2 linked regions of the Microbispora hainanensis genome follow. The protein of the gene in region 1 interacts with the protein of each later gene in a pairwise test. Links are inferred from orthologs where the notes say so. Each region holds a gene or a part of one and is shown on either strand. Other genes may lie near its edges.

Evidence for each region.
Region 2: the proteins of secA (region 1) and OHB01_RS27060 interact in binary tests that used the Escherichia coli proteins (3 or more experiments, as listed by UniProt). The link is inferred for Microbispora hainanensis from one-to-one orthologs.

The regions. Positions count from the first base shown.
Region 1 is NZ_CP108086.1:3,739,053-3,753,610, forward strand. What follows is about bases 6,384-9,736. They hold secA (preprotein translocase subunit SecA), read left to right. Parts: upstream 6,384-6,734; coding sequence 6,735-9,536; downstream 9,537-9,736. Other genes in these bases: OHB01_RS17655 (HGxxPAAW family protein), read right to left, coding at 6,384-6,515; OHB01_RS17665 (Rv3235 family protein), read right to left, coding at 9,598-9,736. Outside these bases: hpf (ribosome hibernation-promoting factor, HPF/YfiA family), read left to right, coding at 188-853; OHB01_RS17625 (hypothetical protein), read right to left, coding at 954-1,436; OHB01_RS17630 (hypothetical protein), read right to left, coding at 1,533-1,916; OHB01_RS17635 (alpha/beta hydrolase), read right to left, coding at 2,003-3,583; OHB01_RS17640 (hypothetical protein), read left to right, coding at 3,678-4,037; OHB01_RS17645 (response regulator), read left to right, coding at 4,270-4,974; OHB01_RS17650 (winged helix-turn-helix domain-containing protein), read right to left, coding at 4,967-6,184; more of OHB01_RS17655, read right to left, coding at 6,243-6,383; more of OHB01_RS17665, read right to left, coding at 9,737-10,050; OHB01_RS17670 (PTS transporter subunit EIIC), read right to left, coding at 10,327-11,661; OHB01_RS17675 (GntR family transcriptional regulator), read right to left, coding at 11,690-12,430; OHB01_RS17680 (SIS domain-containing protein), read left to right, coding at 12,585-13,619; OHB01_RS17685 (glucose PTS transporter subunit EIIB), read left to right, coding at 13,652-13,888; OHB01_RS17690 (PTS sugar transporter subunit IIA), read left to right, coding at 13,972-14,418; OHB01_RS17695 (HAD family hydrolase), read left to right, coding at 14,423-14,558. UniProt on the Escherichia coli protein: Required for protein export, interacts with the SecYEG preprotein conducting channel.
Region 2 is NZ_CP108086.1:5,827,724-5,841,883, reverse strand. The notes cover bases 5,460-8,414. They hold OHB01_RS27060 (alkaline phosphatase), read left to right. Parts: upstream 5,460-6,271; coding sequence 6,272-7,558; downstream 7,559-8,414. Other genes in these bases: OHB01_RS27055 (ArsR/SmtB family transcription factor), read right to left, coding at 7,758-8,414; OHB01_RS27065 (glycosyltransferase family 4 protein), read left to right, coding at 5,460-6,070. Also shown: OHB01_RS27085 (PHB depolymerase family esterase), read right to left, coding at 1-1,047; OHB01_RS27080 (endo-1,4-beta-xylanase), read left to right, coding at 1,844-3,292; OHB01_RS27075 (HAD domain-containing protein), read left to right, coding at 3,422-3,919; OHB01_RS27070 (sulfotransferase), read left to right, coding at 4,008-4,898; more of OHB01_RS27065, read left to right, coding at 4,895-5,459; more of OHB01_RS27055, read right to left, coding at 8,415-8,744; OHB01_RS27050 (MFS transporter), read left to right, coding at 8,974-10,179; OHB01_RS27045 (ADP-ribosylglycohydrolase family protein), read left to right, coding at 10,068-10,511; OHB01_RS27040 (NUDIX hydrolase family protein), read right to left, coding at 10,490-11,017; OHB01_RS27035 (NUDIX hydrolase), read left to right, coding at 11,230-11,745; OHB01_RS27030 (patatin-like phospholipase family protein), read right to left, coding at 11,861-12,835; OHB01_RS27025 (hypothetical protein), read left to right, coding at 12,996-14,160.

The sequences.
Region 1 (14,558 bases):
ACGGTGCGGCTTAGAGGTAAGTCCTGCCCTCCCGGGGGTCCAGATGTCCCCCGTAAGAGGAGAAGGGCAGTAGTGGCGAGTGAGCTGCGAACCCCTCAGCAGGCGGATGTGGGGACGAAGACCAGGTCGGCCGGACGGGTGTCCAAGAGCGCGTGCACCACCGTCGATGTGCGAAGGGGGGCTTTGCGTGGAAATCATCGTCAAGGGACGGCACACCACTGTGGGTGACCGGTTCCGCGATCAAGTGACGTCCAAGCTGGCCAGGATCCAGAAGCTCAACAACAAGCTCATCCAGGTCGACGTAGAGGTCTCGAAGGAACCCAACCACCGGCAGAGCGGGCAGCGTGAACGGGTGGAGCTGACCATCCACTCGCGGGGCCCAGCGATCCGCGCGGAGGCCTGCGCGGACGACCGGTTCTCGGCGCTGGACATCGCCATCGGCAAACTGGAGGAACGGCTGAGGCGGCTAGCCGATCGCCGCAAGATCCATCACGGGAAGAACTGCCCTCCCTCGATGGCAGAGTTCACCGCGGTGACCGAGAACGCGCAGGAGGTGGTCACGAGCGTCCGGGAGGAGCCGGAGCCGGTCGCCGAGATCCCGGCCGAGACCGCCGGTGGGCGGGCCCGGAGTTCCGAGCCCATCGTGCCCATCGAGATGGACGGCGAAGGACCGCTGATCGTACGCGAGAAGTTCCACAAGGCCGACCCCATGACGATCGATCAGGCGCTCCTGGAAATGGAGCTCGTCGGACACGACTTCTACCTCTTCCGCGACAAGGAAGGGGGTCAGCCGAGCGTCGTCTACCGACGCCGCGGCTACGACTACGGAGTCCTCAGGCTCGTGGAGAGCTAGCACCTCGCCCAGCGTGGGCCGGACCTCGCTCAACGGGGCCGGCCCACGCTCGTACACCCATCCACGGGCACCTGGCGACACTCTCGGATCATTCCTACGGTCAGGTCGCTCGTTCCGGATTCTTCACGCATTCCGTGTCACCGAAGATGTTGATTCCGACGGGTGACTCTCCCACTCCGGCGCTGATGCCGCCCACACCTGCGCGTTCGGCGCCGGCCACGCGAGTACGGCTGTAGTTGATGGTCCAGCCGCGTTGCCGCAGCACTGTGAGGACTTGTTGGAACACGTCGTCCGGGTTGAGATCCTTGTCGGTTGCGTCGCTGTGGACATTGATGGCGCTTTTGACGCTGGTGTGTTCGGTGCCGACCGGCCCACCGCAAGGTGAGTCCTTCACCTGTACGGCGACGAGGGGCTCGGCGTCGGGGAAGACCGCCCGGATGATGGCATTGGCCTCGGTGATGAGCACCTGACGAGATTGTTCGGGGGTCATCTCCACTTCCGGTACGCGCATGCAGCCGGCCAGGGGAATGGGCAGGCATAGCATCGCGATGATGGCGCGGCGGTTCCGGGACAGGGAGATCATTTGGTCTGTTGGTCACTCATCACGATGGGTAGCGGAATTGGGTAGCAGTTCGGCACACGCTCGCCAGCATGAGGGGGTGTCGGAGCGTTTGGAAACCTATCTATCAGGGTTCTTCACGCATTCCGTGTCGCCGCCGATGTTGATTCCGACAGGGGATTTTGGCACCCCCACACTGATGCCGCCCACGCCTTTGCGTTCGGCACCGGCCACGCGACCTTTCGTGTAGTTGATGGTCCAGCCGCGTTGCCGCAGCACTGTGAGGACTTCCCGGAACACCTCGTCCGGATCGGACGTGTCGTTCGCGGTGTCGCTGCGAACCGTGAGGACACTTGTCACGCTCGTGTCGTCGGTACCGACAGGCCCGCCACACGGCGCATCCTTCACCTGTACGGCGACGAGAGGCTCGGCGTCAGGGAACACTGCCCGGATGATGGCCTTGGCCTCCGTGATGAGAACCTGACGAGATTCCTCAGGGGTCATATTTATCTCCGGTCCACGTGTGCAGGCGCTCACAAGCGCGAGCGGGGCTAGGACTGTGGCGAGGAGGCGAAGTTTGAGCGGAAAGGTCATCTCTGGTCGGGTCCGGCTTCCGTGAGGGATTTGCCGACGATCTGCGCGATGTCCTGCGGGGCGAAGTAGCCGCCGAGGCCGGAGTCGGCGAGCGTTGTCGTCGTCAGGGCAATGAGCGTGGGTACGTCCGTGCTGCCGTTTATCGCCCCTCGGATAATCGGCTCGAACGCCGTGGCGAGTGCTCCCGCCTTCCATTGCGGGACCCTGCTCTGTAGTTCCTTGACCAGGACCCGCACGTTGGCGGCGCCGAACTGTTCGTCATCCAGTTTCGGCGACCCCATAAAGGTCTGAACACACCCGTCGCCGGTGAGGATGGTCTGCAGGTTGTTCAACCCTGTGTTCTTCTGCATGTAGTACTCGGAGTGACCGGACGACCGGCCGGTGGCCAGCCGTCGGATGTCGGCCATCTCCGCAGGATCCTTGCCGTGTGCTTCCGTGTAGGACACCCAGTCGCCTGGGGCGCGCATGGCGAACACCTGGGTGCCGGGTTTCAGCTTGAGATCGGCCGCGCTCTTGATGGTGGGGCCGAGTCCCGGGCTCCCCATGAACACGACCGAGTCGAACGGCGTCCCCTCCTGCAGGGCCTTGCTGGACAGCAATGTGCCGTAGCTGTGGGCGAACAGGGCGAACTTCGCACCCTTGGCCGCCTCCAGCCCGGCACGGAACGAATGCAGTGCGGGGGCACCGGCCTCGGCCTTGGCAGGCAGCACGGAGTCGCCGAACTCAGGCGTGTCATAACCGAGCCACGTGATGACCGCGCTCTCCGGCAGATCCCTCTTGGTCTCGGGATCTCTCAAGAGCAGCGTGGCGTCTCGCGCTATGTCGTGGTAGTTGTCGAGCCGGTTGGTGATGCCGGGGACCATGACGGCGACGTGTTCGGCCTTGGCGAGGTCGCCGAAGACCTCCGCGACGCGGCCGTCGCCAGCCGGATCGAACAGCAGGAACTGGCGCGGGACGGACCGGCCGTCGCCGGTCACCCGCGGCTGGAGGAATTCCGTCATGCGGGCCACCCGCTTCTCCAGAAGCGTCACCTGGGGACTTTTGGGGTCGGTGGCCTTCAAGGCGGCCAGGTCCTTCTGTTCATGGGTGAGGGCGCGCTCGATCAGGAGCCGGTTGGCGGCGTAGCGCACTGTGGCCGGCGCGCCGTCCAGTCGCCCGACCACGTCGGGCTGTTCGATCGCGAGCCAGGATCGTTCGGCGGCGGTCAGTTTGCCGAAGAATTTTCGGATCGCCTGAACTCGCTGCTCCGGAGTGGATGCGGCGTTGTCGCTGATGACCTTTTTCAGGTCTTTCCGCAGCCGGATTTTGTCATCACCGGAAATGGTCCCGACTGCGGTGGTCAGGCCGAATGTGGACAATGCGCCGAATGGGTCCCCGCCCTTTTCCGCTGCGCGGACGATAGCGGCCCGGTTGCCCAGTTCTGTGGCGGTGTCCCCGGCCCACCGCAGCATGGCCGCCAGTGGAGTGGCCTGGGCCTGTCCCACGAGTTGGCAGGCCCGCTTGTAGTACTGCTCCGCCAGTTGTCGTTTGTCGGTGAGAAGCTTGGCCAGTTGTTCCAGATCGTCCGCGTCGACCACCCGTTCCGGCTCCACAGGACTAAAACCTAGCCCGTCGTTGCACAATGTGGAAGGATTCTTACGCCACCCGCCTGGATCGGATGGAATAACGGGGATGTCTCTGCATGATGATTTGAGCCGGTTGGCACATGAACATGAGGATCTGGCCGAGGCGATTGATGAAGTGCTGCAGCCGGTCGGCGTCCTGATGGACCGGATGAGTTGGAAGGGCCCGCATCGGGATCGGGTGCAGGCCGAGCTGGGAGCGATGCGGCGCGGCACCGGGACGGTCAGTGGAAGCCTGCGAGAACGGGCCGTGCTGCTCAGGGGCGCGGCGGCGGCCGTCCCCCCAACGCCCACACCGGGGATCTCGCAGCCGCCGTCTCCGGCGGATCTGGTGAGAGGAGTTCTCCGCCAGATGAGCCCAGTGGGGCCCGTCGTATCTGACGTGCTCTCCCGGTACGGCCTCCTCTGAGAAACCGGGCCTTACGATGCCGGCCGAAAAGCCGCGACATCGAAGCAGAGTGCGTGATTCGGGGGTGTGGGCACTTATCGTGAAGAGGATGAGCACGTTCCGCGCAGCAGGTGTCGTTCACCCAGGTATGTCCTGGTGCCGGGGGTAGTAACGCCTCGACGAAGATCCACACCGGTTCCCGAACCGTGCCATGATGGCGATCCAGCGTCCTTGGCCCCCGCAAGGAGGTTCCGTGACCCGACCCGACGAGGCGGCCCGAGCAGCCGGTCGCAGCGAGCCGATCCGTGTGCTGATCGTCGACGATCACGCGCTGATCCGCCGCAGCCTGGAGCTCGCGCTGGCCGCGGAGGCGGATATCGAGGTGGTCGGCGAGGCGAGCGACGGCCAGGAGGCCGTGGAGCTCGCGGACCGGTTGATGCCGGACGTGGTCCTGATGGACGTCCGCATGCCGAGGCTGGACGGCATCGGGGCGACCCGGAAGATCAAGGAGTCGGTGCCGAGCACCCGGATCATCATGCTCACCGTCAGCGACGAGGAGGAGGACCTCTTCGAGGCGATCAAGGCGGGTGCGACGGGCTATCTGCTCAAGGACGTCCAGATCGACGAGGTGCCCGACGCCGTGCGCGGCGTCCACGAGGGGCAGTCGCTCATCAACCCCGCGATGGCGGCCAAGCTGATCAGCGAGTTCGCGAACATGAGCCGCAAGGAGGCCGAGCGGCCTCCCCAGCTCCCGGTTCCCCGCCTGACCGACCGGGAGATGGAGGTGCTGCGCCTCGTCGCGAAGGGTATGAACAACCGCGAGATCGCGAAGGACCTGTTCATCTCCGAGAACACGGTGAAGAACCACGTCCGCAACATCCTGGAGAAGCTCCAGCTCCACTCGCGCATGGAGGCCGTGGTCTACGCAGTGCGCGAGCGGCTGCTGGAGATCACCTGATCGGCCGGCCCGGGCCGCCGGCCACCGCGGCGCGCAGCGGGGCCTCCAGGTCGGCCGCGCCGACCCGCTCCACCCGCACGTCGGTGCAGCCGACCCAGCTCGCGGCCTCCCACAGGGCGTCGCTCATGGCCTCCACGGCCCTGGCCCGGCCGCCGGGCTCGAAACCGACCTGCTTGGCGACCAGCGTGGCGCCCTCACGGGCGGGGTCGACCCTGCCGATGATCCGCCCGCCCGCGAGCACCGGCATCGCGAAGTAGCCGTGCACCCGCTTGTCCTTCGGGACGTACGCCTCCAGGCGGTGGTTGAGGCCGAACACGCGCTCGGCCCGCGCCCGCTCCCAGATGAGCGAGTCGAACGGCGACAGCGGCGTGGTGCGGTGCCGCCCACGCGGCTCGCTCTCCAGCGCCGCGGGGTCCGCCCAGGCGTTCGGGCCATGCGGGTCCGTGCCGCGCCGTGCGGGCCAGCCGGACACCCGTACGGGCACGAGGCCGGCGGCGCCGCTCAGCAGCGCCTCGTCGAGCATGGCGGCGTGTTTGCCCTTGACGCGGGTGAAGTCGACCAGGTCGGCCCGGGTCGCCACGCCGAGCGACCGCCCGGCGATCGTGGTCAGCCGGGTCACGCACTCGTCGTCGGACAGATCCTGGGCGAGCAGGTCCGCCGGGACGGCGCGCTCGGCGAGCTCGTAGACGCGCCGCCAGCCGACGCGGCGGGTGCAGACGACCTCACCGATGTCGAGCAGGAACTCGATGGCGATCTTGGTGTCCGACCAGTCCCACCACGGCCCTCCGTTCTTGGCGCCGCCGATGTCGGCCGTGGTGAGCGGGCCGTCCGAGCGCACCTGCTCGAGGACCTTGTCGACCACGGGCGGCACCTCGTGCCAGCGGTAGCGCCGGTCCCGGTACGCGCGGCGGCGGAAGGCGTACAGCGGCCACTGCTCGATGGGCAGGATGCAGGCGGCGTGGCACCAGTATTCGAAGGCGCGGGCGGGATCGTCCCAATAGGCCCGCTCGACCGCGGAGCGGCCGACCGCCCCGAGGCGCGCGTACGCGACGAGCTCGTGGGAGCGGGCCAGGACGGAGATGGTGTCGAGCTGGACGGCGCCGACGCGCCGCAGCATGCCGGGGACGCCGCCGCCGCGGGCGGTGGCGCCGAGGAAACCCTGGGCCCGGAGGATGATCCTGCGGGCCTCGTCTGCGGTCAGGTCGGTCACAGCCAGAGATGCTAGACGCTGTGACCGACAAAACCCCTACGGCGGTTCGGGGGCTGCCTCAGGAGCTGATGGACCGGTGCTCGAAGGGCGAGTGGTGCTCCTGGACCGGGATCTGGCGGGGCGCGTCCACGATCACGTCCGAGAAGATGTCGAACGCGAGCGCGAGCAGCCCGCCGACCGCGCAGATGCCGACGCCGATCCAGACGAAGAGCCAGTTGGGGCCGAGGGTCAGCGCCACGCCCCCGAGCGTGAAGCCGATGAGGATGATGATGACGGCAAGCCAAGATTTGGCGCTTCCCGCGTGGCTGCCCTGGTGTCCGCTCTGTGCCATACCCCGTTTTCTACCTGATGGCAGTGGTGGTCGGAACATCGGGGGAACCCCTGGCGGCGGTTTTCCCCCATGAGTTATGCGATTGTGCCGCGGCGCTCCGTCGATAGCAGGTGGGTGTGTCTGGTACTGGAACCGCCTACGATGGCTAGCGGGGAAGTATGTCTCGTCCTCACACCCCGGTGATCAACCGAGGTAGACCTGCGAGGAGCTTTACTAAAAGTGCCAGCCATTCTCGACAAGATCCTTCGCGCCGGCGAAGGCAAGACTCTGCGGAAGCTCAAGCGCATCGCCGAGCAGGTCAACTCCATCGAAGAGGACTTCAAGAGCCTGTCCGACGCCGAGCTCCGCGCGCTGACCGCCGAGTACAAGCAGCGTCACGCCGAGGGCGAGTCCCTCGACGACCTGCTCCCCGAGGCGTTCGCGACCGTACGCGAGGCCGCCCGCAGAGTGCTCGGGCAGCGTCACTTCGACGTGCAGATCATGGGTGGCGCCAACCTGCACATGGGCAACATCTCCGAGATGCGCACCGGTGAGGGCAAGACGCTCACCTGTACTCTTCCCGCCTACCTCAACGCGATCTCGGGCAAGGGCGTCCACGTCGTCACGGTCAACGACTACCTGGCCAAGCGCGACGCCGAGACCATGGGCCGCGTCCACCGCTTCCTCGGCCTGGAGGTCGGGGTCATCCTGGCCAACATGTCGCCGGAGGAGCGCCGCAAGCAGTACAACGCCGACATCACGTACGGCACGAACAACGAGTTCGGCTTCGACTACCTGCGCGACAACATGGCGTGGTCGATCGAGGAGTGCGTCCAGCGCGGCCACAACTTCGCCATCGTGGACGAGGTCGACTCGATCCTGATCGACGAGGCCAGGACCCCGCTCATCATCTCCGGCCCGGGCGAGCAGTCGGGCAAGTGGTACCAGGAGTTCGCCAAGATCGTGCCCCGGCTGCGGCGCGGCACCGAGGGCAAGGACGGCGAGGAGAGCACCGGCGACTACGTCGTCGACGAGAAGAAGCGCACCGTCGGCATCCTCGAAGCGGGCGTGGAGAAGGTCGAGGACTGGCTCGGCATCGACAACCTCTACAAGCCCGAGCACACCCACCTCGTGCAGTTCCTCAACAACGCCCTCAAGGCCAAGGAGCTGTTCAAGAAGGACAAGGACTACATCGTCGTCGACGGCGAGGTCCTGATCGTCGACGAGTTCACCGGGCGCGTGCTGCACGGCCGTCGCTACAACGAGGGCATGCACCAGGCCATCGAGGCCAAGGAAGGCGTGAAGATCAAGGACGAGAACCAGACTCTCGCCACGATCACGCTGCAGAACTACTTCCGCCTCTACGACAAGCTCGCCGGCATGACCGGTACGGCGGCCACCGAGGCGAACGAGTTCCACCAGACCTACAAGCTGGGCGTCGTCCCGATCCCGACCAACCGGCCGATGGTCCGCAAGGACCAGCCCGACGTGGTCTACAAGACCGAGGACGCCAAGTTCCAGGCCTGCGTCGAGGACATCAAGGAGCGCTACGAGAAGGGCCAGCCGGTCCTCGTCGGCACCACCAGCGTCGAGAAGTCCGAGAAGCTGTCGCGGATGCTCAAGCGTCAGGGCGTGCCCCACGAGGTGCTGAACGCGAAGAACCACGCGCGTGAGGCCGCGATCGTCGCCGAGGCGGGCCGCAAGGGCGCCGTCACCGTGGCGACCAACATGGCCGGTCGAGGCACCGACATCATGCTCGGCGGCAACCCCGAGTTCCGCGCCGACCTTGAGCTGCACCAGCGCGGCCTGTCGCCGACGGAGACTCCGGAGGAGTACGAGAAGGCCTATCCCGAGGCGCTGGAGAAGGCCAAGGAGGCCGTGAAGGCCGAGCACGAGGAGGTCACCGAGCTCGGCGGGCTCTACGTGCTGGGCACCGAGCGGCACGAGTCGCGGCGCATCGACAACCAGCTCCGCGGCCGTTCCGGCCGTCAGGGCGACCCCGGTGAGTCGCGCTTCTACCTCTCGCTCGAAGACGACCTCATGCGGCTGTTCAACTCGGCCAGGGTCGAGATGATCATGACGCGGCTCAACATCCCGGACGACGTGCCGATCGAGTCGGGCATGGTCTCCAAGGCCATCGCCTCCGCGCAGCACCAGGTCGAGCAGCAGAACTTCGAGATCCGCAAGAACGTCCTCAAGTACGACGAGGTCATGAACCGCCAGCGCACGGTGATCTACGCCGAGCGGCGGCGGGTGCTGGAGGGCGCCGACCTGCACGAGCAGGTCCGCGGCTTCGTCACCGACGTCGTGGACGACTACGTCAAGGGCGCCACGGCCGAGGGTTTCGCCGAGGAGTGGGACCTCGAGAAGCTGTGGAAGGCGTTCGGCCAGCTCTACCCGATCTCCTTCACCGTCGACGAGCTCATCCAGCAGATCGGTGGCGACCGCGAGGAGCTCACGGCGGAGATCATCGCCGAGAAGGTCAAGGAGGACGCGCTCGCGGCCTACGACCGCCGCGAGGAGCAGCTCGGCTCCGAGGCGATGCGCGAGCTGGAGCGCCGGGTCATCCTGTCGGTGCTCGACCGCAAGTGGCGCGAGCACCTCTACGAGATGGACTACCTCCAGGAGGGCATCGGCATGCGTGCCTATGCCCAGAAGGACCCGCTGATCGAGTATCAGCGCGAGGGCTACGAGATGTTCTCCGCGATGCTCGACGGCATCAAGGAGGAGTCGGTCGGCTACCTGTTCAACCTCGAGGTCGAGGTGCAGGCCAACCCGATCGTCGAGGAGAACGCCGAGGAGGACACGGCGCTCGCCGAGACCGGCTCGATCATCGCCCGCGCGCTGCGGCAGCCGTCGCGGCCGACCGAGATGGTCTACACCGCGCCGGGCGAGAGCGGCGACGTGGAGGTCAACCGGGTGCGGTCGACCCCCGAGCAGCGCGCCGCGTACGGTGACACCGAGCGCAACGCGCCCTGCCCCTGCGGCTCGGGCAAGAAGTACAAGCGCTGCCACGGCGACCCGCGCAACCAGCAGGCGTGACCTGAGAGCGTGACCTGAGAGGGACCCCGCCGGGCGATGCCCCGGCGGGGTCCTTCGCGTCCTACGCCGTCTCGAAGTCGGTGACCAGCCACTGCACGCCCCGCCGCTCCAGCCGTACGGCGAGCACGCGGCTGCGCGTCCCGCAGTGGACGAGCAGGCACATCTCGATGACTCCGTCGCGGGGGCGCTGCACGTGGGGGAGGCCGGTCAGGGGCGGCCGCTCGGTATCGATCATCTTCCCGGCCCGGACCAGCTCGCGGTAGGCCCGCTCGGTCAGCCGGTCATGGACGGTCTCCGGCGGCCTGCGACCGGCCAGGACCTCCGCGAGCGCCTGGCCGAGCCCCCGCAGGCGGCGCTCGTCCGTGGGCGTGCCCGTACGGGCCGGGAGGGGGGCCAGGGCGAGTGCGCCGTACGTGGCGGGATGGGTGATGTGGCCGCCGCCGTCACGCTCGTCGTAGGGAGGATCGGCCGGGGGGACGGACGCGAGCCGTGGCAGGGGGACGGGCTTGGGCATCGGGACTCCGCTCTCTGCGCCGTGAACCTGACTGACGTCTTAAAGAGGTTGCGGTCATCCGCCCTGATACGAGAAAACGCCAACTTTGCCGAGCCGCGGGCCTTTGTGCAGAGGTTCGTCCGGGAAGATTCCGGCCAGGTTCCCGCGGGTTGGCGGGGTCACCGCGGATTTGGGCGCGGGCCTGCCGGCCATTAGCGGCATCCGCAATGCGGGAAAACAACAGGGGCGCCCGGGATCACCGGGCGCCCCTGCTCCCTGAGAGGGGAACCTGACGCGTCAGGCGCGGGCCCGCGCCGTGTCGGCGCTCTCCCCCGAGTCCACGTCGGGCTCGGGTTCGCGACCGGGCGTCATGATGTTCAGCTTCTTGATCAGGAAGCTGAAGATCACGTAGTAGACGACGAAGTAGATGACGCCGATCAACATGATCAGCCAGAAGTTGTGCGTGTTGTCCTTCGTCGCGTTCAGGGCGGCGTCGATCGCGCCGGCGGAGAACCCGAAGCCGAGCCGTCCGTCGAGGGCCGCGACCACGGCCATCGAGATGCCGGTGAGCAGCGCGTGGGCCGCGAACAGGATCGGGGCGACGAAGATGAACGCGAACTCGATCGGCTCGGTGATGCCGGTGACGAACGAGATCAGGGCGGTGGAGAGCATGATGCCGCCGACCGTGGCGCGGCGGTGCGGCGGCGCGGCCCGCCACATGGCGATCGCGGCGGCCGGCAGGCCGAACATCATGACCGGGAAGAAGCCCGCCATGAACGCGCCCGCGCCGTCCTGGCCCGCGAAGTAGCAGTTCAGGTCGCCCGTGGCGTGCGTGGCGCCGACGGTGCACTCCGGCACGGTGAACCAGACGATCGAGTTGACGAAGTGGTGCAGGCCGAAGGGGATGAGGCCCCGGTTCACGATCCCGTAGATGCCCGCGCCGATCGTGGCGTTGCCGGCGAGCCAGTCGCCGAAGCTGCTCAGGCCCTGCCCGATCGGCTGCCAGATCAGGCCGAAGACCACGCCGAGGACGAGCCCGGCCAGCGCGGTGAGGATCGGCACGAAGCGGCGGCCGCCGAAGAAGGCCAGATAGGCGGGGAGTTTCGTCCGGTAGTACTTCTGCCACAGGATGGCCGCGACAAGGCCCATGAGGATGCCGCCGAGCACTCCGGTCGGGTTGGCCGACGCGAGGTTGAGCACCTCTGTCGGCTTGCCGTCCGCCCCCAGGACGGACTGGACCACCTTCGTGTGCACCGCCGAGTCCGCGGAGGCGTCGAAGAACATCAGGTGGGTGACCCGGTCCCAGACGAGGTAGCCGACCACGGCCGCAAGGGCGGTGGAGCCGTCGGCACGGCGGGCGAAACCGACCGCGACGCCGACCGCGAACAGCAGCGGCAGCGCGTCGAACAGTGCGCCGCCCGCGCCGCCGATGACCTGAGCGATCTTGTCGAGCGTCGCGTTGTCCGTACGGCCGAGGAGGTCGTCCTGGCCGATCCGGAGCAGGAGAGCCGCGGCGGGCAGCGCGGCGATCGGAAGCATCAGCGAGCGGCCGATGCGGGAAAGCGCGGTCATCACCGCGTTCTGGCCGGCAGGTGCTGCGGGCAGGCCCGCGTCGGCGGAGGTGGAACTCATCTGGTGTTCCTCCAGGATGGGGGGACTACTAGAGGCGTCGGGCCGGGGCTCCGAGGAGCGTCCGGAGCTGGTAGCGGTCGGCGCGATAGGTGGAGACGCCGAGTTCGGCGCATACCCCGCCGGCGAAGGACCGGCGCTGCAGCAGCAGCACGGCCCCGCCCCGGGGCAGTTTGAGCAGATCGGCGTCGCTCGGGTCGGCGAGCCCGCCGTCGATGGTCAGCTCCCCGGCGTCCATCACGAGTCCGTAGCGCGACTCGAGCAGGGCGTACAGGGATCGTCCGGTCAGGTCGTAGGCATCGAGATCGGGTGCGAGCGCCACCGGGATGTGGGCGCGCTCGATGCTCAGCGGTTCCCCGTCCGCCGTGCGCAGCCGCTCGATGAAGTGGACGGCGTCTCCCGGCTGGATGCCGAGCTGCCGTGCGAGGTGGGCACTGGCCCGGACCACCCGCCGGTCCAGGTCGCGGGAGCCCGGCTCCATGCCGCGCGCCCGCATGTCGTCGGTGAAGGAGGTGAGTTGGAGCGCCAGCTCGATTTTCGGGCGGGCCACGAACGTTCCCTTACCCGGGACGCGGTGCAACCGGCCCTCGGACACCAGGTGGTCGACGGCCTGTCGTACCGTCATACGAGACAGGTCGTAACGCTGGCTCAGGTCACGCTCGGAGGGGATCGCCGCGCCGATCGGCAGCTCGTTGCTCTCGATGAGGTCGAGCAGGATCTCCCGTAGCTGGAAATACTTGGGCACCGGGCTGTCCGGATCGATCTGGGCCACTGATCCCTCCCCTCTCGCTCAGGATCGTCCGAATAAGTTAAGGTTCTTACTGGTCTAGTCCGGACTAGACCACAGCCGGGAAATGTGTGTCAATGTATGGGCCGGCGACGGATCGATAACGGACAAATCTCGCCAGAGCAGAGGGAGATCATCAATGACGACCAGGATGCGCGGTGAGATCGCCGAGCAGCCCGCGGCGATCCGGGCGACGCTGGACGCCCTTCTGCCGAGGACCGGTGAAGTCGAGGCGGTCGCACGCGACACGCGCCACTTGCTGTTCGTCGCCCGCGGGACCTCGGACAACGCGGCGGTGTACGGCCGTTATCTGATCGAGGCGCGGGCGGGCCGGATGGCCGCCATGGGCGCCCCCTCGGTCGCCACCACCTACCGCCGCAAGCTCGACCTCGACGGCGTGCTGGCCGTGGGCCTGTCCCAGTCGGGCCGTACGGAGGAGATCGTCGAGACCCTCCAGTGGGCGAAGGACTGCGGCGCGAAGACCGTCGCGATCACCAACGGCGGCGAGGAGTCGCCGCTGGCCCAGGCCGCCGACCTCGCGCTGTGCACGCTCGCCGGCGAGGAGAAGGCCGTCCCGGCCACGAAGACCTACACGACCCAGCTCGCCGCGCTGGCCGTGCTCGCCATCGGCCTCGGCGCCGACGTCGACCCCGACGACCTGCGCCGGGTGCCGGACGCGGTGGAGAAGCTGATCTCCGACCCCGGTGACCTGGACGCCGTCGTCGAGGGCCTGGCCGACAAGCCCGGCGTCGTCGTGTCCGGCCGCGGCCTGGCGTTCTCGACCGCGCTGGAGCTGGCGCTCAAGCTCAAGGAGGCGTGTTACCTGCACGCCATGGGCCTGTCGTACGCCGACCTGCTGCACGGTCCGATCGCGGTCGTGGACGCCGAGACCCCGGCGATCCTGGTGGCGGCGGGGGAGGGCCCGACGCTGGCGGGCACGGTCGCGCTGGCCGAGCGGGTCACCGGCGCGGGCGCCGCCGCCTTCGGCGTCGGGGGCGGCGAACGGCTCGCCGCGGCCTCGACCGCCGCCCTGAACGGTCCGGACCTGCCCGAGTGGGTGGCCCCGCTGGGACTCATCGTCCCCGGGCAGTTGCTCACCGAGGCGCTCGCGCGCAGGCTCGGTATCGACCCCGATTCCCCCCGCGGTCTGAAGAAGGTCACGCAGACCGACTGACGGCAGGCCGTTCGATACAACAGGAGGACCCCATGGCTGCAGACGCCGAGGCGATCATCGCCGGGCTCGGTGGCGCCGACAACATCATCGAAGTGGAGCCGTGCATCACCCGGCTGCGCACCGAGGTGCACGACGCCTCGAAGGTGGACCAGGCCGCGCTCAAGGCGGCCGGCGCCCACGGAGTGATGGCGGCGGGCAACGTCGTCCAGGTCGTGGTGGGCCCCGAGGCCGACACCATCGCCAGCGACATCGAGGACATCATCGGCTGAACCGGGAGATCGTCGCGGGTCCGCCGGTCTCTTCGGCCGGACCTGTGACGACGCCTGCCCGGATCTCAGGGAAGGGCTCTTCATTGACGACTGTTCTCGCCCCGGTCGCGGGGGCGGCCATCGGTCTCGCCGCCGTGCCGGACCCGGTGTTCGCGCAGGCGATGGTCGGCCCGGGGACCGCGATCGACCCCCTCAGGGAGCCCGTCGAGGCCCTGGCCCCGATCGACGGCACGATCGTGAAGCTGCACCCACACGCGTACGTCGTGGTGGGGGACGACGGCAGGGGCGTGCTGGTGCATCTCGGCATCGACACCGTGCAGCTCAAGGGCGAGGGCTTCCGCCTGCTCGCGGCCGAGGGGGACCGCGTCGGCGCGGGGCAGCCCGTCGTGGCCTGGGACCCCGCGGCGGTCGAGGCCGGCGGGCGCTCGCCGGTCTGCCCGGTGGTGGCGCTCGACGCCGTGGCGGACTCCGTCGGCGGGCTCGCCGAGGGCAGCGTGAGCGCGGGCGACCCGCTCTTCGAGTGGTCGTGATCAGGTGACCGCTCAGGTGACGACGGCCGCGCTCTTCGACCTCGACGGCACTCTGGTCAACACCGAGATCCGCAACCGTGCCCTGTGGCGGATGTTCCTGGAGGACCACGGCATCACGTTCGACGACACGCTGTTGCGAA
Region 2 (14,160 bases), 2.1 Mb from region 1 along the record:
GCCGTTGCAGTCCCACAGCTGCACCTGGGTGCCGTCGGCGGTGGTCGCGCCGGGCACGTCCAGGCAGCGGCCGGAGGCCACCCCCTTGATCGCCCCGCCACCGCCACCGGTGGTGGGGGTCGCCGACGGGCTGGGCGAAGGGCTCGCCGAGGGGCTGGGTGAGGGTGAGGGTGTGGTGGTGCTGTCGAGGCCGAGGAAGGAGATGGCGTAGGCGAGCTGGCCGTTCATGGGGAGTTGGTGGCCGACGCCGGAGATGCTGATGCCTTCGATGGTGGCCTGGGTGCTTGTGTCGCCGTAGCGGGTGCGGGTCCACGACGACTGCGGGTGGTCGGTGAAGGACGGGGTCTGGCTCAGCCCGTGCAGGTTGGTCCACTGCTTGATCTCTTCGCCGTAGTTGGGGTAGGCGAGAGTGGTGTCGGTGGTGCCGTGCCACAGCTGCATGCGGGGGTAGCGGCCGGTGTAGCCGGGGTACATGGCGCGGGCCTGGTCGCCCCATTGCTGGGCGGACTTGATGAGGTTGCCGCCGGAGCACTGGCTGTTCCACAGGGAGCCGTCGGTGGTCGCGAAGCATCCGGCCGGTACGCCGGAGAAGGCCGCCCCGGCCGAGAACACGTCGGGATATTCGGCGGCCAGGACGTTGGTCATCATCGCGCCGGAGGAAAAGCCGCTCACGACGATCCGGTTCGGGTCGACGTTGTAGCGCTGCCGCGCCCAGGAGACCATCGACATGATGCCGGTGGAGTCGCTCCCGCCGTCGCGCCTGAGCGCGGCGGGGGTGGACACGTCGAAGCACTGCCCACTGCGGGTGGCCTCGGGGACCACGATGATGTACCCGTACCGGTCCGCGGCGGTGACGTAGTCGTGCCCGTTGCCGTTGAAAATCGCGCCGGCGGATCCGGTGCAGTAATGCACCAGCACCAGCAGCGCCGGCCGTGCCGCGACCCGGTCGGGCACGTAGAGGTACATGTTCAGGTTCGTGGGGTTGGCGCCGAAGCCGGTCACCCGGGTCAGCGAGGCCGCCGCGGCGGGCCGTACCCCCAGGAGCATGCCCGCCACCACCAAAGGCAAGGCGGCGGCCGCCAGTAAGACTCTGAGCCTTCGTTTCACGCCATGTCCTTCCTTCTTGAGATGACGCGGATGCCGGCGCGCGCTCGACGTGGCGGCACCAGCCGTGTGAGCGTTAACACCGTCGGCCGGCCAGTCCCTTCGATCAGCGAGGCGGATGGGCGGGCCCAGGGCGTGGTGATGCGGCATCGAACCGGGCGGTACTGGAACGTCGGCGACGAGAGTGGGCTCCGCGACACTCGGCGATAATTTTGTTATCGCTAACATCTGCGACAGTGGACCGGCCTTTTCTCTCCTCGCGACCGGCCGGTGGTGGTGGTGTGCCGGAGCAAATACGAAGCGGGAGGGTCCCGTCAAGGGGGACGGCGTACTTTCTTGCACAGCGCCGTTCCACGGCGCCGCGCGGGCCGACGTCGCCCATCTGGAGTTATCGATGACGACCATCCCGCTTTCGGCGCTGTCATCATGCTGAAACTTTCATTGACGACCCCCCGCACAGAGCACGCCAATTGCCATGTTTTCGGAGGCAGGAGCACTCATGGGAACGTATTTACGTCGCATTCGTCGAACACCGAACCCGAAAGTTTCAGTCGAGCCTTGACACATTTCGGGGAGATTTCCAGACTGAGTCCCCGAGGCGGTCTCCCCCTGCCAGGTCGGTGGTGAAGTGGCGGGGGGGCGCCGTCCGCGACGCCCTCGTGGTGTGCGTTCCATAACGGGACGCGGTGCCGATCCCGCGGATGTCCTCTTTCCGTGATTCAGTTGTGGAGGCTCAGGCATGGATTCGAACGCCACCCCCCTAGATCGGCTCCGGCGGCCACGCCGCGGCCGGGTGCTGCTCGCCGGCGCCCTCGGCGTTCTCAGCGCGATCACCGCCGTGGCGGTGTCGGTTCCCGCCGACGCGGCGGCGAGCACGCTGGGCGCGGCGGCCGCGCAGAGCGGTCGTTACTTCGGCACCGCGATCAGTGCGAACAAGCTGGGCGACTCGCAGTACACCACGATCGCCAATCGTGAGTTCAACATGATCACGGCCGAGAACGAGATGAAGATCGACGCGACTGAGCCGAACCAGGGTCAGTTCAACTTCACCAACGCCGACCGGATCTACAACTGGGCGGTGCAGAACGGCAAGCAGGTGCGCGGGCACACGCTGGCGTGGTACTCCCAGCAGCCGGGCTGGATGCAGTCCCTCAGCGGCAGCGCGCTGCGCCAGGCGATGATCAACCACATCAACGGCGTGATGGCCCACTACAAGGGCAAGATCCCCTACTGGGACGTGGTCAACGAGGCCTTCGACGACAACACCGGCGGCCGCCGCGACTCCAACCTGCAGCGCACCGGCAACGACTGGATCGAGGTCGCCTTCCGCACCGCGCGGGCCGCCGACCCTGACGCCAAGCTCTGCTACAACGACTACAACATCGACAACTGGACCTGGGCCAAGACGCAGGGCGTCTACAACATGGTCCGCGACTTCAAGTCGCGCGGTGTCCCGATCGACTGCGTCGGCCTGCAGGGCCACTTCAACAGCGGCAGCGCCTACAACAGCAACTTCCGCACCACCATCTCCAGCTTCGCCGCCCTCGGGGTGGACGTGGCCATCACCGAGCTGGACGTCGAGGGCGCGTCGGCCACCACCTACGCCAACATCGTCAACGACTGCCTCGCGGTCGCCCGCTGCGTCGGCATCACGGTGTGGGGCGTGCGTGACAGCGACTCCTGGCGCTCCTACCAGAACCCGCTGCTGTTCGACGGCAACGGCAACAAGAAGGCCGCCTACACCGCGGTCCTCAACGCCCTCAACAACGCCGCACCCAACACCTCGCCCAGCCCCACCCCGCCCGTCAGCCCGAGCCCGAGCCCGACGCCCCCGGTCAGCCCGAGCCCGACCCCGCCGGTCAGCCCGTCGCCCGGCACCTCGCCGCAGCCCGGCAACGGATGCACCGCGACGATCAGTACGGTCAACAGCTGGCCCGACGGCTTCCAGTCCGAGGTCACGGTCCGCGCCGGCAGCTCGCCCGTCAACGGCTGGACCGTGCGGTGGACGTGGCCCGGCGGGCAGACCTTCAGCAACGTGTGGAACGGCACGCCGAGCGTGTCCGGCTCCTCGGTGACGGTCACCAACGCCTTCTACAACGGCTCCATCGCGGCCGGCTCGTCGACCACCTTCGGCTTCACCGCCAACGGCAGCGCGGCCACCCCGACCCTGACCTGCAGCGCCTCCTGATTCCTGGTCCCTGATTCCTGGCGAAACCGGATCCGGTTCGGACGATGTCCGGCCGGATCCGGTTCGCGTTGTGGCCCGCGCGCGTCCGCGGGTGGAGGAGCGGACGCAGGCGGCGGGATGATGGCCGTGATGGACGGGACGCTGCTGCTGCTGGACGTCGACGGGGTGCTCAACCCCGTGCGGCGCTCCTCGCCGCGTTTCCGCCGCTTCGAGTGCGTGGCGGACGGCGAGTGGTTCCGCCTGCTGCTCGATCCGCGGCACGGCGCCAAACTGACCGCCCTGATCCGGGAGACCGGCGCGACGCTGACCTGGGCGACGACCTGGGGCGAACGCGCGAACGCGGAGATCTGCCCCAGGATCGGGCTGCCCCCGCTGCCGGTGATCCCGATCGACGGCGACCCTCCCCGCCCGCCCGGCGTCAACCTCAAGACCTGGCACGTCGCCGAATATGTCCGGGGCCGGCCATTCGTGTGGCTCGACGACGACCTCGGCCCGGCCGATCTGGAGTTCCTGGACGGCCATCCGGGGGTCGGCGAGTTCCTGGTCGTGGCCGTCGATCCACGGGATGGTCTGGGCGACGCCCACCTGGACGCGGCCCGCCGATGGCTGACCATGCGGAGGCCGTAAGCCTCCTGGTGAGACAGGGTGGGATCACAGGTGAGCAGGGGGCGGATTCTCAGGGATTTCCCCGGAAGCCCCGGTAGTGTCGCGGGCCATGACATGGCAGCGGAGGATCAACGGCGCACTCGTCAGGTTCACGGGAGTCCAGCTCACCCGGGTCCGGCCCGCAGCCCAGTCGTCGTCGCCCGCGAGCCCCGCCCTGCCGGCGGCGCCGGAGGAGCTGGTGCGTCCTCCCGCCGACCCTCGCGCCGACCGCCTTCTGGTGGCGCCGGTGTTCATCATGTCGCCGGTGCGGTCGGGCTCCACCCTGCTGCGGTCGATCCTGAACGCCCACCCCGACCTGCACGCCCCGCACGAGCTGCACGTCAGGCGGCTGACCGTGGGGTTCGGCACGTCGCTGGCCCGCAAGGCCATGGAGGCGCTCGGCCACAACCAGGCCGACCTTGAGCACATGCTGTGGGACCGGGTGCTCCACCGCGAGCTGGTGCGGAGCGGCAAGCGGACCATCGTGGACAAGACCCCCGCCAACGCCTTCGCATACGCCCGGATCGCCGCCTGCTGGCCCGACGCCCGGTACATCTTCCTGCTGCGCCACCCCGCCTCGATCGCCGCCTCCTGGTATGAGGCCGACCCCGTCAAGCGCACCCGGGAGGAGGCCGCCGCCGACGCCCTGCGCTACATGAAGGCGGTGCAGCGGGCGCGGAAGGCGCTCACCGGCCTGACCGTGCGCTACGAGGACCTGACCGCCGAGCCGGAGAAGACCACCCGCGCCATCTGCGACTTCCTCCAGCTTGAGTGGGAGCCCGGCATGCTGGCGTACGGCGAGCAGAAGGTGGTGCAGAAGGGCCTGGGCGACTGGAGCGACAAGATCCGGTCGGGCACGGTGCAGCCGGGACGGGACCTGCCCGGGCCGGACGAGGTACCCGACCTGCTCAAACCCATCTGCCGCAGCTGGGGCTACCTCCCCGAGGAGGAGAGCCGATGAGAATCCGTTACATGCTCCTGCACGCCTACGGCATGGGCGGCACGATCCGCACCGTGGTCAACCAGGCGAACGCGATGGCGGCGCTCGGCCACGAGGTGGAGATCGTCAGCGTGGTGCGCCGCCGTGACGAGCCGCAGTTCCGGCTGCATCCCGACGTCGCGCTCACCACGCTGGTGGACCAGCGGACCGGCGTACGGGCCGACTCCCTCGGCCGGCGCGTGTGGCGGAGGCTGCGCGGCAAGCTCGTGCCGTACGGCGAGTTCGCCGCGGGCTACTTCACCGAGCGGGTCGAGAAGGCGGTCATCGACTACGTGTCCTCGGTGGACGACGGGATCCTCGTCACCACGCGCCCGGCGCTCAACCTCATCTCCGCGCGCCGTGCCTCCAAGAACGTCGTGCGGGTGGCGCAGGAGCACATGAACCTCGGCACCTACCCCGGCACGCTGCGCGAGGAGATGCTCCGGTACTACGGCGCGTTCGACGCGATCGCCGTGCTCACCCCCAGCGACCAGCGCGAGTACGAGCAGGCGCTGCCCGGCGCGCGGATCGTCCGCATCCCCAACGCGGTGCACTCGACGAACCAGACGCCGTCGCGGCAGGAGCATCCGGTCGTGGTCGCCGCCGGACGCCTGGTCAGGCAGAAGGGCTTCGACCTGCTGCTGCCGGCGTTCGCCCAGGTGGTGAAGGAACACCCGGAGTGGCGCCTGCGCGTCTTCGGCACCGGCCCGAGGAAGGCGGCCCTGCGGGGGCTGATCGGCGAGCACGGCCTGTCGGCGCACGTGACGTTGATGGGCCGGACCAACCGCCTCGACGACGAGCTCGCCCGGGCCTCCATCTATGCGCTGAGCAGCCGGTTCGAGGGCCTGCCGATGGTCATGATCGAGGCGATGACCCACGCGTTGCCGATCGTGGCCTTCGACTGCCCGACCGGCCCCGGCGACGTGCTCACCGACGGGACCGACGGCATCCTGGTGCCCTCCGGGGATGTGGACGCCCTCGCCGCGGCCATCAAGCGGCTCATCGCCGACCGCGACCTGCGGCTGCGCATGGGCGCCGCCGCGGCGGCCACCGCCAGGGAGTACGCCCCGGAGAACGTCATGCCCCAGTGGGAGAACCTGTTCACCGAGCTCCTGCTGGCGAAGTCGGGCAGCTCCGCGCGGGCGCGGCGCTGACCCGGCTCGCGCCGTCCCGCCGGCCCCGGCGCGGCACGCGAGCGCGACGAGACAGGACCGGCGCCGCGTAAGGAGATCGCGGTCGGTGAGGGACCTTGCCCGGCATGGTTAGAGATAAGGCCACGCCACGTTCACCTTGTGGTGGATTCACGCCCGTAACATCCCCGTCTTGGTAATCAGATACCCACCTGGGGGTTTTACATGGGTTCCTCCCGCAAGCGTCTGCTGCGGCTGCTTGTGCCTGCGACGACCGTGGCCACGGCGGCGGTCGCCGGCGCGGTCCTCAATCCCGCCCTGCCCGCGAACGCCGCCTCTCACCACCACGACGGCGGCCGGGCGCGCAGCGTGATCTTCATCAACGGCGACGGCATGTCCGCGGCTCATCGTGAGGCAGCGCGGCTGCACCTGGCCGGTCTCGACGGGCAGCTCGCCATGGACAAGCTCCCGGTCTCCGGGCAGCTGAGCACCAGCCCGCACGACCCCAAGACCGCCATCACCGACTCCGCCGCGGCGGCCACCGCCTGGGCGACGGGGACCAAGACCTACAACGGCGCCATCAGCGTCGACGCCAAGGGCAAGCCGCTGCCGATCCTGGGCAAGCAGGCCAAGGCGGCGGGCAAGTCCACCGGCCTCGTCACCACCGCTCAGGTGACCGACGCCAGCCCCGCCGCGTGGTTCTCCCAGACCGCCGACCGCGGCGCTCAGGACGAGATCGCGCGGCAGTACCTGGAGGTCAGCAAGCCGGACGTCATCCTCGGCGGCGGCGAGGACTGGTGGCTCCCTGCGGGCACGCCCGGCGCGTTCCCCGACAAGCCCGCCGAGGACCCCGACGAGGCCAGCAAGGGCACCAAGGGCAACCTGATCAAGAAGGCCGAGCGCGAGGGCTACCAGTACGTCTCCAGCGCCAAGGAGCTCGCCCGGGCCAAGCGCGGCAAGCTGCTGGGCCTGTTCAGCAACGAGGAGATGTTCCAGCAGCGGCCGGAGGGCCAGGGCGACATCTACTCCCCGGTCGTGGACCTGGCCACCATGACCAAGAAGGCCCTCGACACCCTCAGCACGAACAAGAAGGGCTTCTTCCTGTTCGTCGAGGAAGAGGGCATCGACGAGTTCGCCCACGAGAACAACGGCTCCCGCGTGCTCCAGGCCATGGCGTCCCTGGAGAAGGCCGTCAAGGTCGCCAAGGCGTACGTCGCCGCGCACCCCGACACGCTTCTCGTCATCACCGGTGACCACGACTGCGGCGGCCTCACCGTGGAGGACCCCTCAGACACCGAGGACGAGAGCGGCACCGGCCTGTCGACCGAGGACGGTCCGTTCAAGATCCACGGCAGCAACCTCACGTTCACGATGGACTGGACCACCACCGGGCACACCGGCGTGGACGTGCCGGTCACGGCCGAGGGTCCCCTGTCCAAGCTCTTCACCGGCAAGCACCCCAACACGTACGTGCACACGGTGCTTTCGAAGGTGCTGACCTCGCGTCACTAGACGCCGTTCGTCGTGCCGCCGCCCCTGCCGGCGGCGGTACGCGGATCGGCCAGGCCGCTTCTCCCCCGGCGGACCCCGCCTATTCGGACCCCGCCTGTTCGGACCCCGCCTGTTCGGACCCCGCCTATTCGGACCCCGCCTGTTCGGAAGCAGCCCAACCGGATCCTGCTCATCCCGGCCCGGGTCAGCCGGACCGTGCTCAGTCCGACGCGGCGCCGGTCAGCCGGTCGCCCAGGGAGCTGCGCCGATAGAGCACCTGCCGTCCGTCGCGGGCCCGGGTGACCAGGCCCGTGGCGTACAGCACGCGCAGGTGCTGGGACACGGCGCTCGGGGTCACCCGGAGCCGGCGGGCGATCTCGACGGTGGGCAGCGGCTCGCCGAGGAGGCCGAGCAGCCTCGTCCGCGGCGCACCGAGAAGCGACACGAGCGCGGCCTCGTCCGCGACGGGCGCCCGGTGCCACAGCGTCGCCACGCCACGGCTGGGATAGACCAGCGTCGGAGGCTCCTCCGGGAGGACCGGGGGCGCGGGCTTGTGCGCGAACACGGAGGGCACGAGCAGCAGGCCCCGGCCGGCCGCCGCGACACGGAAGCTGCTGATCATCTTGTCGATGTGCAGCACCCCGTCGTCCCAGCGCAGGTTCGGGTGCATGCCCGCGAACAGCAGCCGGGCGCCGCCCACGGCCAGCTGCCGCGCCCGATAGGTCATGTCGGCTTCCAGCACCAGCCGCATCTGCGGCCACATCGGCCGTACGGCGATCTCCCAGTAGCGCTCCAGGAGGTCGCAGATCGCGTCCCGGAGCCGTACGACCGGCGCGTCGCCGTCGGCGGCGGCGTCACGCAGCCGCTCGGGGAGCGGGGCAGGCGCGTGCGTGGCCGCCAGGTCGCGGCGTACCAGGCCGGGAGGGGTCCGGCGGACCACCGCCAGCTCCTCCGCGAATTCGGGGGCGAAGGTCGCCGGCCTCGGAGTCAGGAAGTCGGGGACGGTGAACCTCTCCGCCACCAGCGCCGTCAGCAGATCCGTGTCGAGCGTGCCGAGCCTGCCGAGCACGGACCTGCGCCACGGGAGCAGCGCCGCCGACAGCCCCGGGTCGCGCAGCACCCGCAGGCTGAGCACCGTCTCGGTCAGCGGCGAGAGGGCGAATCTCGTGTCGGCGAGGTCCTCGACCCCGAGCTCGAAACTGATCATTAAGCCCCACGCTACATCTGTTTGCGGCGAAAGGTCCGCAGTGTGGACTTCCGTCCGTGATCAACGCATTCCTCGAACGACCCACGGCGATCGACGCCGCCGGTGACACGACCCGGGCCCCGGCACGCAGACTCGCTCTCTGCTCCGGAGTGCCCCTGCGCCCGGCGGGACGGGTGGACGGATGGGAGCCGGGGCCTCGTCCCGCGCGTCGCGGACCGGGGGCCGGCGCATGAGCCGCCGCACGCTCGCGATCGTGACCCTCACCTGCGCGGTCGCCGTGGGCAACATCTACTTCCCGCAGGCGATCGCACCGCTCGTCGCCGCCGGGCTGCACCTGCCTCCCGACGCGGGCGCCCTGGTGGTGACCGCGACCCAGGCCGGCTACACGGCCGGGATCGTGCTGCTGGTGCCGCTCGGCGACCGCTTCCCGCACCGCCCCTTCCTCGTGACCCTGCTCGTGCTCACCGGTCTCGGCCTGCTCGCCGCGGGCTGCGCGCCAGCCCTGCCGCCGCTCGTCGCCGCTAGCGCCCTGGTCGGCCTCACCACCGTGGCCGCGCAGGTCGCCGGCCCGCTGGCGGCCGGTCTCGTGGCGGCCGACCGCCGGGGAGCGGTGATCGGCACACTGCTGAGCGGATCGACCGGCGGCATGCTGCTGGCCCGCACCTTCAGCGGAACCCTCGGCGAATGGCTGGGCTGGCGGGCGCCGTACCTCGTGGCCGCGGCCCTGGCGCTGCTCCTCGCCGCGAGCCTGGCCGTCACGGTGCCGCTCACGGCCGCGTCCACCCGCCGTCGTTATCCGGCGCTCCTGGCCGAACCGCTGCGCCTGCTGCGCGCCGAGCCCGAGCTGCGCCGCTCCTGCTTCTATCAGGCGGCCGTCTTCGCCGGGTTCTCCGCCGTCTGGACCTGCCTGGCCCTCCTGCTCACCGGCCCGGCGTACGGCCTGGGCGCCCAGGCCGTGGGGTTGCTCGCCCTGGTCGGCGCGGCGACGATGCTGTGCACCCCCGTCGCCGGCCGCATGGTGGACCGCGTGGGGCCCGATCCGGTGAACCTCGTCTGCATGCTGGGTGTCCTCGTCTCTGCGGCGGTCCTCGCCGCCGGGTCGCTCGGCGGCGCGGCGGGCCTGGCCGCGCTGACCCTCGGCACGCTGGTGCTCGACGTCGCGATGCAGTGTGGCATGGTCGCCAACCAGGCCCGGGTCTACGCCGTGCGTCCCGACGCCCGCGGCAGGCTCAACACCGCCTACATGACCTGCGCCTACCTCGGCGGCAGCGCGGGGTCCTGGCTCGGGGTCCGCGTCTGGAGCGTGGCCGGATGGCGGGGCGTGTGCGCGCTCCTCGCACTGCTCGCCGCGCTCGCCCTGACCCGCCACCTCCTGTCACTGCGCCGCCGCGCCACACCGCGGATCACCATGCCGAGCCGTACGGCGTCCGGCTGAGGGCGCGCGACGACGAGCGTCCCGCCACCCGCACCCTGCCGCCCGGGCCGTGGCAGTGGACCGACGACACGGAGATGGCCTGCCCTGTCTACCGGCTTCTGGCCGGCCGGGGCACGATCGACCAGGACGCACTGGCGGCTTCGTTCGCCGCGCACCACGACTTCGACCGCGGCTTCGGCGGACTGCCGCGCGACTGGCTACGCCGCACGGAACCGCTGCCCGGCTGGGCCGAGGTGCCGGCCGGTCTCCGCCCGGAGACGGCGGACTGGCCCTGGCCGCAGGGCAAGGACCTCTACGACGTGATCTCGGATCAGGTGAGGCGGCCGACGTAGGCGAGCGCCTGCTTGAGCAGCACGCCCTGGCCGCCGGTCATCTCCTGCTGCACGATCGGAGAGGCGGCCTCCTCGGGCGTGAACCACTCCAGGTCCAGCGCGTCCTGCCGGGGCCGGCAGTCTCCGCGCACCGGGACGATGTACGCCAGGGAGACCGCATGCTGGCGCGGATCGTGGAACGGCGTGACCCCAGGGGTGGGGAAGTACTCCGCCACCGTGAACGGCGTCGGCGAGACCGGCACGCTCGGCAGCGCGACCGGGCCGAGATCCTTCTCCAGGTGGCGCAGGAGCGCGTCGCGGATGCGCTCGTGGTAGTACACCCGCCCGGACACCAGCGCCCGGCTCACGGTGCCGTCGGCGCCGATCCGCAGCAGCAGGCCGACGCGGGTCACGGTGCCCGTGTCGTCCACGCGCACCGGCACGGCGTCCACGTACAGGATCGGCATCCGGCCCCGCACCGATTCGATCTCGTCGGGAGCGAGCCAGCCTGGCGTCGTTTCGGTCATTTCGGTCACGGCTCGATCGTACTTGCCCAGGCGGGGGGTGGTCCGCATCTCCGCGAGGTTCACGTCGGACCTCTACGACGTTCGCGGCGCGTCCGCGGGACGATCACCGTACCCTGCCCTGCAAGCGGGGAGCCGGAGACCGTCGGTGCGTGGATCGGGCCATGGCGGCCCCACGGCGTTTGGCCGGCACTTCCGAGACGAAAGGTCTGCTCATGGTCGAGATCCCCCGGGACTTGCCGATCTTCGAGCGTGACGCGGTTCGCATCGTGCTTCGCGACATCGACGACCGCATCCTGCTCTTCCACACGCACGAACCGACCGCGCCGGAGCTCGACCAGTGGTGGGAACTGCCCGGAGGCGGCATCGACGAGGGCGAGACCTACCGGGAAACCGCGGTGCGGGAACTGCGCGAGGAGACCGGCATCATCATCTCCCCCGAACAGGTCGGGCCGCCGAACTGGCGCCGTACCTCCACGTTCCGGCACCGCGACCGGCGGCATCTCCAGCATGAGGTCGTGGTCGAGGTGCGCCTTGACCACGCGGGCGACCTGATCGACGAGACCGGGCGCCTGGACTACGAGCGCGAGGACTACTTCGACTTCCGCTGGTGGCCGATCCCCGAGGTGGTGGCCAGCTCCGAACTGTTCTATCCCCGCAGTCTTCCCCGGTTGCTGACCGGCTTCCTGGCCGGGGAGAAGCTCAGCGAGCCGTTCGAACTCTGGTCGTGACCGCTTCTCTCCCTGATCGTCTTCTCTCCCTGAACGTGTTCTCTCCCTGAACGTGTTCTCTCCCTGAACGTCTTCTCTCCCTGAACGTCTTCTCTCCCTGAACGCCGCAACCGGGTCAGCCCGGCCCGCGCCGCCGGTGGTGCTCGCCATGCGGAGGGCCGAGCGGGCGGGCGAGGCGGGGATCCGGTTCGCGCCGCTCCAGCCAATGGGCGGTCGACAGGGTAGCTCGGTCGATCATGTCGGCCGTACCGCGGAAGTCGACGGGCAGCACCTCGACCGGGCACAGCGGCGGCAGCACGTGCAGGCGGGTCCGCCGCTTGTTATGCCTGATCGAGGCGCTGATGCGCTGCTCGCTCAGCAGGTTGTAGCCGTGCAGGGCCATGGCGATCGCCGTCGACGGCGCGGCCGGCAGGTGGCAGGAGAACCCGGGCGCCAGCAGGTACGCCTCGTCGGCCCCCGCGTCCACCGCGTAGTCCAGCGTGGTCAGATCGGCGACACCGCCGTCCATGAGCACGTGGTCGCCGATCGTCACGGTGGGATACAGGGCAGGGATCGCGGTGCTGGCCAGCAGGGCCGGCAACGCGGGCCCCCGCGAAAGGATCACCGGCCGCCCCGTCCGCACGTCCGCGGTCAGCACCTCCAGCGGAACCAGCGTCTCCTCCAGGGCGCGGATCGGCAGGATGCGTTCGAGGAACCGCCGCAGGGAGGAGTTCTCGAACAGGTAGTTGCGACGGCCCAGCAGCGCCGCGACCAGCGTGGCAGGGTTGAGCGGGAACGTGTAGTTGGGCACACCCAGCGCCTGCAGGGCTCCCCGGAGAGGATGAAGGGGAAGGTTTCCGGCCAGCGTACGGAGCACGTCGGGCCCGCTCACCGGATACACGTCGTGGCTGCTCACCGACAGCCACAGCCGCGCCAGTTCCTCCGCACCCGCGGCGTCGGGCCGCGCGGCGTAATAGGCGCCGTTGAGCGCCCCGATCGAGGCGCCCACCACCATGTCGGCGCGGATCCCGTGAGCGGTGAGCGCGCGGAGCATGCCGACCTGCGCGGCCCCCAGGCTGCCGCCTCCCCAAAGGATGAACGCCGTCGTCATCGGCCGCTTCCCCACGCTCCCCGGCCCCGGCTCCCCTTCCTACCCGGACGTCCCCGTTCCACCCGCCGTACGGAGGTGTGCGGGGTTACGTAAGACAAGGGATTTCGACCGCGCCCTTGTTTATCCTGCCGAGGCGATAGTCGAAAGGCAGGAATCCCCCATGGCCTATGCCGATCGGATCTCTCCCGTTCTCCGTGCCGCGTTCGAGCTTCTACGTGAAGCCGGACGGCCACTGCGGCCCGAAGAAGTTCGCAAGGAAGTCGAAAGCAGAGTGACGATTCCTGCGGAGCTCCGGGGGCCCAACGCCCACGGCCAGGCGCGGTGGTGGGCGCAACTGGGCTTTCGCACGGGCGAGGCCGCATCGATCGGCTGGATGACCAAGCGGAACGGCTGGGCGATCACCGAAGCGGGAATCCGCGCGCTCGATGACTTCGAGGGCACCGAACTCTATCGGGAATTGGTGCGCCAATACCGCGCGAGACGATTGCCGCCGAGGCCACATGACCGTCCCGGGACCACGCCTCCGCCTGATCCGATTCCTGCCGCCTTCGAGCAGTTTCAGCAGAACCTCCAGTATGCCCGCCAACTCGTGGACGGGGGCCGCAACCTGGAACGACTCGCGGTCGGCTCCTTCGACGTCACCGACCTCTACCGCGCGGCCTGGACCCAAGCCGTGGCGGCCCTCGACCACTGGGTCACACGCGAGATCGTCGACCGGGCCCTTGCTCTGGCCCTGAACCCGGAAGCGCGCCGTCCTCCCAAGTTCAGCAATCTGAGCATCCCCGTCGAGCTGTTCGAGAGGATTCACCATCACGACGAACCTCTCGGGGAGACCTTCGGCGCCCACCTGGAGAAGCATTTCTCCTTCATGACCTTTCAGAATCCAGAGAAGATCAAGGAAGGGTTCGCGTACGTCAGCACGGTGAACCTCTGGGTGAAGGTCGCCGAGGTCCTGACCGCACAGGACGCCAGGAGTCCGATCACCGCGGACGGCGTCCGTACGAGGCTACGGGAGATCGCCTGGCGCAGGAACAACATCGCCCACACCGCTGACCACGACCCGCAACGTCCCGGGCGGAAGGCCCCGATCACCGCCGCCGAGGCGGAGGCGACCATCGAGTGGCTCGAAGCAATGGCCATCGCCATTCAGCAAGCCCTCGGAGATCCCCTCCCTGCCATGACCCCCGACGCCGCGGATGAACTGCGAGCCGCCCCTGTGACCGCCGAGGCGGAACCGGCCACAGGCCCCCGGGGAAAGCGCAGGTGGGACGAGCCGAGCTTCCTCCAGGCCGTGGAGGAGTACTGCCCCGCCGGGGTGCGCGACA